Regions from separate parts of the Arthrobacter sp. Cr_A7 genome, predicted to be linked through region 2. Evidence: predicted binding sites of a transcription regulator. Region 2 holds the regulator's gene; the other holds the start of a gene.

Region 1 (4,527 bases), on a different contig from region 2:
CGCAGGGGCATGGGGAGGAACCAACCCGTTCGGCGGCCCGCTGTTCGTGCTCACCCACCGGGTACAGGACCAGCCGGCGGCGGCGTCCGGGTTCACTTTCGTGTCCGGGCTCGATGAAGCCCTGGCGCGGGCGATTGAGGCGGCAGGGGACAAAGACGTATCGATCGGCGGCGGCGCGGACGTGATCCGGCAGGCACTTGCCGCCGGGAGGGTGGACGAACTGGTGCTCTCGACGGCACCGGTGATCCTCGGTGCCGGTAAGCGCCTTTTTGACGGCTTCGGCCAGGACATCAACCTCGGCATCATCAAGACGGTGAGCTCGACGTTCGCCACGCACGTGCGCTACGCGGTCAAGAAGTAAAGGGGCACAAAAAACCGGCCCGGCAGATGCCGGACCGGTCTTTGTGCCTTGGCAGCCAGTGAAGGCTAGTGGCTGTGGCCTGCGTGCTCGTCTTCCTCAGCGGGCTTTTCCACAACCAGGGTCTCGGTGGTGAGAACCAGGGCAGCGATGGAGGCTGCGTTGCGGAGGGCTGCACGGGTGACCTTGACGGGGTCGATGACGCCGGCAGCGATCAGGTCCTCGTACTCGCCCGACTTGGCGTTGAAGCCGTTGTTGGTTTCGAGTTCGGCAACCTTGGCGGTGATCACGTAACCGTCGAAGCCTGCGTTCTGGGCGATCCAGCGCAGCGGCTGGACCAGCGCGCGGCGGACGATGCCCACTGCAGCGGCGGCGTCGCCTTCGAGTGCCTTGACGGCCGGGTCCTCGTCGAGGGCCTTCAGCGCGTGGATCAGGGCGGAACCGCCACCGGCCACGATGCCTTCTTCGAGGGCGGCGCGGGTGGAGGAAACAGCATCTTCGATGCGGTGCTTCTTTTCCTTCAGCTCAACCTCGGTTGCGGCACCCACCTTGATGACGCCGATGCCGCCGGCCAGCTTGGCCAGGCGCTCCTGGAGCTTTTCGCGGTCCCAGTCGGAGTCGGTGCGGGTCAGCTCGGCACGGAGCTGGGCAACGCGTGCAGCAACGTCCTCGGCAGCACCGGCGCCGTCCACGATGGTGGTGTTGTCCTTGGTGACCGTGATGCGGCGGGCGGTACCCAGCACCTCAAGGCCAACGGAGTCCAGGCTCAGGCCCAGTTCCGGAGAGACAACCTGCGCACCGGTGAGGGTGGCGATGTCCTGCAGCATGGCCTTGCGGCGGTCGCCGAAGCCCGGAGCCTTGACAGCCACCACGTTGAGGGTGCCGCGGATGCGGTTGACGATCAGCGTGGACAGGGCCTCGCCGTCGACGTCCTCGGCGATGATGAACAGCGGCTTGGAGCTCTGCAGCGCCTTCTCCAGCAGCGGCAGGAATTCCTGGATCGAGGAGATCTTGCCCTGGTTGATCAGGATGAGGGCGTCCTCGAGGACTGCTTCCTGGCGTTCCGCGTCGGTGACGAAGTACGGGGACAGGTAGCCCTTGTCGAACTGCATGCCCTCGGTGAGGACCAGTTCGGTCTGCGTGGTGGAGGATTCCTCGATGGTGATCACACCATCCTTGCCCACCTTGCCGAAGGCCTCGGCCAAGAGCTCGCCGATCTCTTCGCTCTGAGCGGAGATGGCCGCAACGCTGGCAACCTGGGTGCCTTCAACGGGACGGGCATTCTCCAGCAGGCGTGCAGCGACGGCTTCAACGGAAACCTCGATGCCGCGCTTGATCTGGCCGGGAGCAGCGCCGGCAGCTACGTTGCGCAGGCCTTCCTTGACCAGTGCCTGGGCCAGGACCGTGGCGGTGGTGGTGCCGTCGCCGGCAACATCGTTGGTCTTGGTGGCTACTTCCTTGGCCAGCTGTGCGCCAAGGTTTTCGTACGGGTCGTCCAGCTCGACTTCGCGGGCGATGGTGACGCCGTCGTTCGTGATGGTGGGCGCGCCCCACTTCTTGTCCAGGACAACGTTGCGGCCGCGGGGGCCGAGCGTCACCTTGACGGTGTTGGCGAGCTTGTCGATGCCGGCTTCAAGAGACCGGCGGGCAGCGTCGTTAAACGCAAGCTGCTTTGCCATGGTTTTGTCCTTTCAAGACAGAACCCCGCGCAGCTGACCAGCAGTAAGCATGACCAGCGGCACGGGGATCCGGAGAGTTACTTTACGACGATCGCCAGGACGTCGCGGGCGGACAGCACGAGGTACTCGGTGCCGCCGGTCTTGACTTCGGTTCCGCCGTACTTGGAGTAGATGACGACGTCGCCAACGGCTACGTCGACAGGAACGCGGTTGCCATCCTCAAAGCGGCCGGGGCCAACTGCAACAACTTCGCCTTCCTGCGGCTTCTCCTGTGCGGAGTCCGGGATGACCAGGCCGGAAGCCGTGGTCTGCTCGGCTTCGAGCGGGCGGACAACAATACGATCCTCAAGAGGCTTAATAGAGACCGACACTCGGACCTCTCCTTTTCGTCAGCAAATTCGTGGACTGGAAAGCTTTCCGCCCTGGCTGGCAAACCGTCGTCGCGGTGCCGGCAGCAGCCTGGCTGGGAGCTCTTCATGTGTTAGCACCCTCCTAGGGAGAGTGCTAATGAAGACTCTATGTGCGGGTTAGCACTCGGTCAAGGCGAGTGCCAGCGTTTCGTCATCCGCGTACACGGCGGCGTGTACATTGAAGCGGTGCGAGCCGCCGTATACCTGATCCTTGCGAACCTGTTCTGGGCCGGAAACTTCGTGGTGGGCCAAGCCGCGATGAAAACCATGGAGCCCCTGCAGCTCACCTTCTGGCGCTGGGCGCTGGCCGCGGTCCCGCTGCTCCTCCTGGCGCAGGCCGTTGACCGGCCGGACTGGCGCGCCGTGCTGCGCCGCTGGCCGGTACTGCTGCTGCTGAGCGCCCTGGGCATGAGCGGCTACACCCTGCTGCTGTACAGCGCACTGCAGCACACGTCGGCCCTGAACGCTTCCCTGGTGACGGCGGCCAACCCGGCCCTGATCATGGTGCTGGCCGTGGTCCTGCTCAAGGACCGGCCGGGCCCGGTGAGCTGGCTGGGCATCGCGCTGGGCCTGGCCGGCGTGCTGATGGTTTTGACAGGCGGCGACGTGTCCCGCCTGCTGACCTTTTCCATCAACACCGGAGAGCTGCTGATCGTGGCAGCCATCACCGTCTGGGGTTTCTACACGATCGTCGCCAGGCGGCTTGCCCTCCCCGCGATCACCGCAACGGCCGTGCAGGTGGCCATGGCGGCGGTGGTCCTGGCACCCATCGCGGCAGCAACCGGGGCCGGGCTGCCGTCCACTCCGGCCGAGGGCTGGTCCCTGGCGTTCATCGCCCTGTTCCCCTCGCTGGGCTCCTACCTGCTGTGGAACCTGGCACTCAAACGGACTTCTGCGGCCAACGCCGGCAACTACCTGAACCTGATCGCCGTCTTCACCGCCATCATCACCGTGCTGCTGGGCCAGCCCATCACCGCGGCACAGGTGCTGGGCGGAGTCCTGGTGATATCGGGGGTCCTGCTGACCAGCGCCGGCCAGCGGCCTCAGCGTCCCAGGTCGTCGAAGTCCACGTCCTCGCCGCCGTCGGAATCCCGCCTCCCCTGATTCCTGCCGCGGTAGAGCACCACGGCCGCAACGGCGGCAGCGAGCAGGGACGCCACCAGGAACACGATGCTTCCCGCCCGTGCGCCGGCATACAACCCGCGGATGTCGCTGGCTTCCTGGGTGTCGTCCTGGATGTCGTTGCCCCCCACGGAATAGACGGTGGCGTTGAAGGTATCCAGGAAGAAAACGATCACCAGCAGCGCGATGCACACCACTGCCACCAGGGAAGCCGCAATGAGGGCGGGACGGGCATACCTGGCGGGACCCCGGTCCGTGGGCTGCTGTTCTCCGGACTGCTGGGGGCCTGCGCTGTCTTCCATGCTTTCAACACTATCGGCATAGCGCCGGGCCCTCCTCCACTAGGCTGGAACCCATGCCCCACGCTCCCCAGGACCAGATCGCACCGCTGCTCACCCCGGAAGGCTGGGAGCTGCTGGCGTCCCTGGGTCCCTACCAGGAGGACTCCTCCTTCGAGCTCAATTCGGCCCTCCGGAAGGCCGGCCACTCCCCCGACCTGGTCTCCGCCGTCCTGACCCAGTCCAGGCTCCGCACCAAGGCCGAAGCAAAATTCGGGGAATTTTCCCGGCAGATGCTCTTCACCCAGGCAGGCCTGGAACAGGCCACCCGCCTGAACGTTGCCGCCCGGCACGCGCAGCGGTTTGCCGGCGCGGGGGTCAGCCATGTGGCAGACCTGGGCTGCGGGCTGGGCGCCGATTCGCTCGCCCTGGCGTCCCTTGACGTGACCGTCACCGCCGTGGAAATGGATGAGACCACGGCCGCCTGCGCCACCGTGAACCTCATCCCGTTCCCGAACGCCACGGTGGTCCATGCGGACGCCACCGCGGTTCCGCTGGACGGCATCGACGGCGTCTGGCTGGACCCCGCCCGCCGGGTCACCTCCACCTCGGGCACCAAGCGCATCTGGGATCCGGAAGCCTTTTCGCCGCCGCTGTCCTTCGTCGAAGCCCTGGCCGCG
Region 2 (4,527 bases):
TCCGCCGCATCCTGCCCGAGTAACCCGCTAAACCAACACGGGGTCAGGTTCTGCCCAAAAACGCGTGGTTATTGGGCAGGGAGTGACCCTCCCCACCCGCACCCTGACCTCGCAAGCTCGGCCAGGGAACCCCGCGGGTGTGGCCCCCTGTTGCTGGAACGCTACTTGATCCAGCGAAGGTTGTACGGGTAGCGGTGCGGCTGGCCGCGGTTGACGTGGATGCCGGCGGCCACGGAGAAGCAGGTCAGGGCGATCCAGATGAGGGTCGCGATCACGGCAAAAATGTTGCCGACCACGGGGATGAACACCAGGATATTGGCCACCACGGCCGCGATGGTGGGCGGGAGGCTGAAGTTGAGGGCTTCCTTGGACTCCTGGGCGGTGAACGGTCCACGGTCCCTGAAAATGAGGAAGATCAGCAGGGCAGGAACGCAGCCGAGGATCCCGCCAAAGTGCGCCAGCGTGGCCCACTGCCGGTCCTCGCCCGCCGTCAGGGGCAGCGCATTCGCCGGGACGCCGTGGTATTCCGAGCGGCCCGCGCCGCCCTGGCTGTCCCTGTGATCACGTGCGTTTTCTGACACAGTCTGTTCCTTCGAGAGTGCAAATGGTGCGAATGCCGGTGGTTGGGTGCGGGCCTGCCCCTTTTTCACAGGCACCGCAGTACCAAGAATACTGGCTATCCGGGTGTTGGCTGCCCAATCAGGGAACAGTGAGGAAGTCGATCACTTCCTCGACCCGCCCCAGCAGGGATGCTTCCAGGTCTGCATAGCTGCGGACGGCCCCCAACAGCTTCTGCCATCCCAGCCCGATGTCTTCCTTCGTGGCGTGGGGCCAGCCGAAAGAGGCCAGGATTCCGGTCTTCCAGTCCTGCCCGCGCGGCACAACGGGCCACTTCTCGATGCCGAGGACAGCGGGCCGGATGGCCTGCCATACGTCCACGTAGGGATGGCCCACGATGAGCACGTTCCCGGCCGCGCCGGGAGACGCCATGACGGCATCGGCAATGCGCGACTCCTTGGAGTCCGGCACCAGGTGGTCCACGAGCACGCCCAGGCGCCGTCCCGGTCCGGGCCGGAAGTTGGCCACCGCGCCGGCCAGGTCGTCAATGCCGTGCAGGGGTTCGACGACGATGCCCTCCACCCGGAGGTCGTCTCCCCACACCTTTTCCACCAGTTCGGCGTCGTGCTTTCCCTCCACCCAGATGCGGCTGGCCTTCGCTACCTGTGCGCGCTGGCCGGCAACCCGCACCGAGCCGGAGGCAGTCCTTCCGGCGGCGGGGCCGGCCGTCGCGGGACGGGGTGCCGGGGGCATCAGGCGGATTGCCCGGCCTTCGAGGAGGAAACCGAAACCCAGCCGGAAGGTCCGTGACTTCCCGCGGCGGTCCTCGAGGACCACCACGTGCATTCCGCCGGACTTTTCCACCCGGGTGACGGCGCCGACCCAACCGGACTGGACGTCCTCCAGCACCATGCCGCGCTCAACGGGCACTTCGGGCAATTGGGTCCGGACGGGCGCGGACATGTCCCGGGGGCCCCAGTTCTGGTAATCCATGGATCGACTCCGCCTAGCGCTAGATCAGTGCCACCGGAATTTCGCCCGGAGCGGTACCAATGCTAACAACGGCCCGAGGCATAATAGACTGTTAGCACTTAGGCATGTCGAGTGCTAACCCTGGTGGTGGCACGGTGCGGGCGGCACGGCCGCCCTGACCCTGGATGGAGGTGGAGTGTGAGCGAGCCACGCAAGCTGGAAGTACTGCGGGCCATCGTGGAGGACTACGTCCACTCCCGCGAGCCGGTGGGATCCAAGGCCCTCGTCGAGAGGCATCATCTCGGCGTCTCCAGTGCGACAATCCGCAACGATATGGCGGCGCTGGAGGACGAGGGCCTGATCACCGCCCCGCACACCAGCGCGGGCCGGATTCCCACGGACAAGGGCTACCGTCTGTTCGTCGACCAGATTTCGGCCGTCAAACCCCTGTCGCAGGCCGAGCGCCGGGCCATCCAGTCGCTGCTGGAGGGCTCAGACGACCTTGACGACGTCCTGGACCGGACGGTCCGCCTGCTGTCGCAGCTGACCAACCAGGTGGCGGTTGTCCAGTATCCGCACCTGAGCCGTGCCCTGATCCGGCACATCGAATTCGTCCTGCTTGCTCCCCGCAAGGTGCTGGTGGTGCTCATCGCGAACAGCGGCAAGGTGGAACAGCGGGTCATCGACGTCGGGCAGGACCTGGGGGACGACGCCCTGGCCGCCTTGCGGACCCGGTTCCTGGGTTCCCTTTCAGGAACGCCGCTGGGCCAGTTGGCCCAGTCACTTCCGGCCGTGGTGTCGGCGGTCAGTCCCAGCCAGAGGCCGGCCGCGCAGGCGCTGGCCCACGGGCTGGAGGTGCTGGCGCACAGCAGCCGTGAGGACCGGATGGTGATGGCGGGAACGGCGAACCTTGCACGGTCCAACGTCGATTTCCCGCTCAGCATCGGCCCCGTCCTGGAAGCCCTTGAGGAGCAGGTGGTCATGCTGCGGCTCTTGAGCGAGATGGCGCAGGACCACCGCGGCGTGGCCGTCAGCATCGGCCGCGAGAACCCCTACGACGGCCTTTCCGAGGCGTCCGTCGTGGCCACGGGATACGGCCCGGACAGCACGGCCAAGATTGGCGTGCTGGGGCCGACGCGCATGGACTATCCCACCACCATGGCCGCCGTCAGGGCTGTTGCCCGTTACCTTTCCCGGATCCTGGGACCCTGACCGGCGGTCCCGGCGCTCAGGCAGCCGGAACCACGGGCAGGGCACCCCGCATGCAGGCAGTACAACAAGGAAGAGATACGAACTTTGAGCAGCCACTATGACGTCCTTGGAGTCTCACCGGAGGCCACCGGCGAAGAAATCAAGAAGGCCTACCGCAAGCTGGCCCGGACCCTGCACCCGGACGTTAACCCGGGTGAGGACGCCGCAGACCGCTTCAAGGCAGTAACCCACGCGTACGAGGTCCTTTCCGACCCCCAAAAGCGGCGCGTCTATGACACCACCGGCAACGAGAACGGTACGGACAACGGATTCGGCGGCGGCAGCTACGCCGGCCAGGGCTTCGCGTTCCAGGACATCTTTGACACGTTCTTTGGCGCCGGCGGCTCCACCGGGCCTGCCTCCCGTGTCCGCCGAGGACAGGACGCCCTCATCAGTGTCCGGATCGACCTCCGCGATGCGGTGTTCGGCGTCAACAAGAAACTCGAAGTGGACACCGCGGTCACCTGCCCCACCTGCGAGGGATCATGCTGCCGGCCCGGCACCCACCCCGAACGGTGTGACATCTGCGGAGGCAGCGGCCAGGTCCAGCGGGCCGTTCGCTCCATCCTGGGCCAGGTCATGACGGCTGCGCCCTGCGGCAGCTGCGAAGGCTTCGGCACCGTCATCAAGGACCCCTGCAACGAATGCAGCGGCCAGGGACGGATCCGGAGCCGCCGGTCCCTGACCATCAAGGTTCCCGCCGGCGTGGCCACCGGCACCCGGATCCAGCTCTCCGGCCAGGGCGAGGCCGGGCCCGCCGGCGGACCCTCCGGTGACCTTTACGTGGAAATCCGCGTCAACAATGACGCCACCTACGTCCGCGACGGAGACGACCTCCACGCCACGCTGAACATCCCCATGACGGCCGCAGCGCTGGGTACAGAGGTAAGCCTTGAGACCTTCGACGGGACCCAGGAAATCGACGTCAAGCCCGGAACGCAGTCCGGTGAGATCATCACCCTCCGCGGCCTCGGCGTTACCCACCTGCGCGGCTACGGCCGCGGCGACCTAAAGGTGCACCTGCAGGTTGAGACCCCCGCAAAGCTGGATGCCGCCCAGGAGGACCTGCTGCGGCAGCTCGCCAAGATGCGCGGCGAGCAGATCACCGAGGGCAAACTCGCTGCCAGCGGCGGCATGTTCGCCAAACTCCGGGACCGCCTCGGTAACCTGTAGCGGTGAGCAACCCCGTCTTCTTCACTCCCGCCGGGTCCCTGGACGGCGTCGCGCCCGCAACACGCTTCATCCTGGAAGGACCCGAAGCCAGGCACGCTGTTGCGGTTAAACGGCTGTCACCCGGTGAAGCTGTGGACATCGTGGACGGTGCCGGCACACGGATGAGCGGACGCGTCACCGCGGCTTCTTCCTCGGCTCTGGAGGTCGAGTGCACGTCGGTGGCTGTCGAAGACCGCCCCGATGTCCGGCTGGTCCTGGTCCAGGCGCTTGCGAAGGGCGACCGGGACGAGCTGGCCATCGAAACGGCGACAGAGCTCGGAATCGACGCCGTCATTCCGTGGCAGTCCGAGCGTTCCATCGTGCGCTGGAAAGGTGACCGGGCCGCCAAGGCCCATGCCAAATGGCAGTCCGTTGTGACTGCGGCGGCCAAGCAGGCACGCCGGGCCTGGGTTCCCGAGGTCCGGCCCGCCGTCGACACAGCCGCCCTGTCCGCGGCCGTCGAAGCCGCCGGCCTGGCTGTCATCCTTCATGAGGACGCCGTGCGGCCACTGCGAAACGTCCTCGAAGCATGGG

Evidence for each region. The regulator HrcA, encoded in region 2, represses chaperone genes, less so after heat shock. The targets are predictions, from matches to a motif close to TTNGCACTCGNNNNNNNCGAGTGCNAA.
Region 1: the regulator HrcA is predicted to act here: its motif matches at 2,565-2,591, upstream of groES (co-chaperone GroES).

What each region holds. Positions count from the first base shown of each region.
Region 1 is NZ_JARHXQ010000222.1:9,594-14,120, forward strand. It holds gene P2Q66_RS13040 (dihydrofolate reductase family protein) at 1-361, shown strand, start outside; gene groL (chaperonin GroEL) at 427-2,037, opposite strand; gene groES (co-chaperone GroES) at 2,115-2,408, opposite strand; gene P2Q66_RS13055 (DMT family transporter) at 2,634-3,551, shown strand; gene P2Q66_RS13060 (hypothetical protein) at 3,491-3,871, opposite strand; gene P2Q66_RS13065 (class I SAM-dependent methyltransferase) at 3,925-4,527, shown strand, end outside.
Region 2 is NZ_JARHXQ010000008.1:4,308-8,834, forward strand. It holds gene hemW (radical SAM family heme chaperone HemW) at 1-23, shown strand, start outside; gene P2Q66_RS00525 (DUF4870 domain-containing protein) at 162-581, opposite strand; gene P2Q66_RS00530 (DUF3097 domain-containing protein) at 700-1,551, opposite strand; gene hrcA (heat-inducible transcriptional repressor HrcA) at 1,729-2,742, shown strand; gene dnaJ (molecular chaperone DnaJ) at 2,827-3,954, shown strand; gene P2Q66_RS00545 (16S rRNA (uracil(1498)-N(3))-methyltransferase) at 3,957-4,527, shown strand, end outside.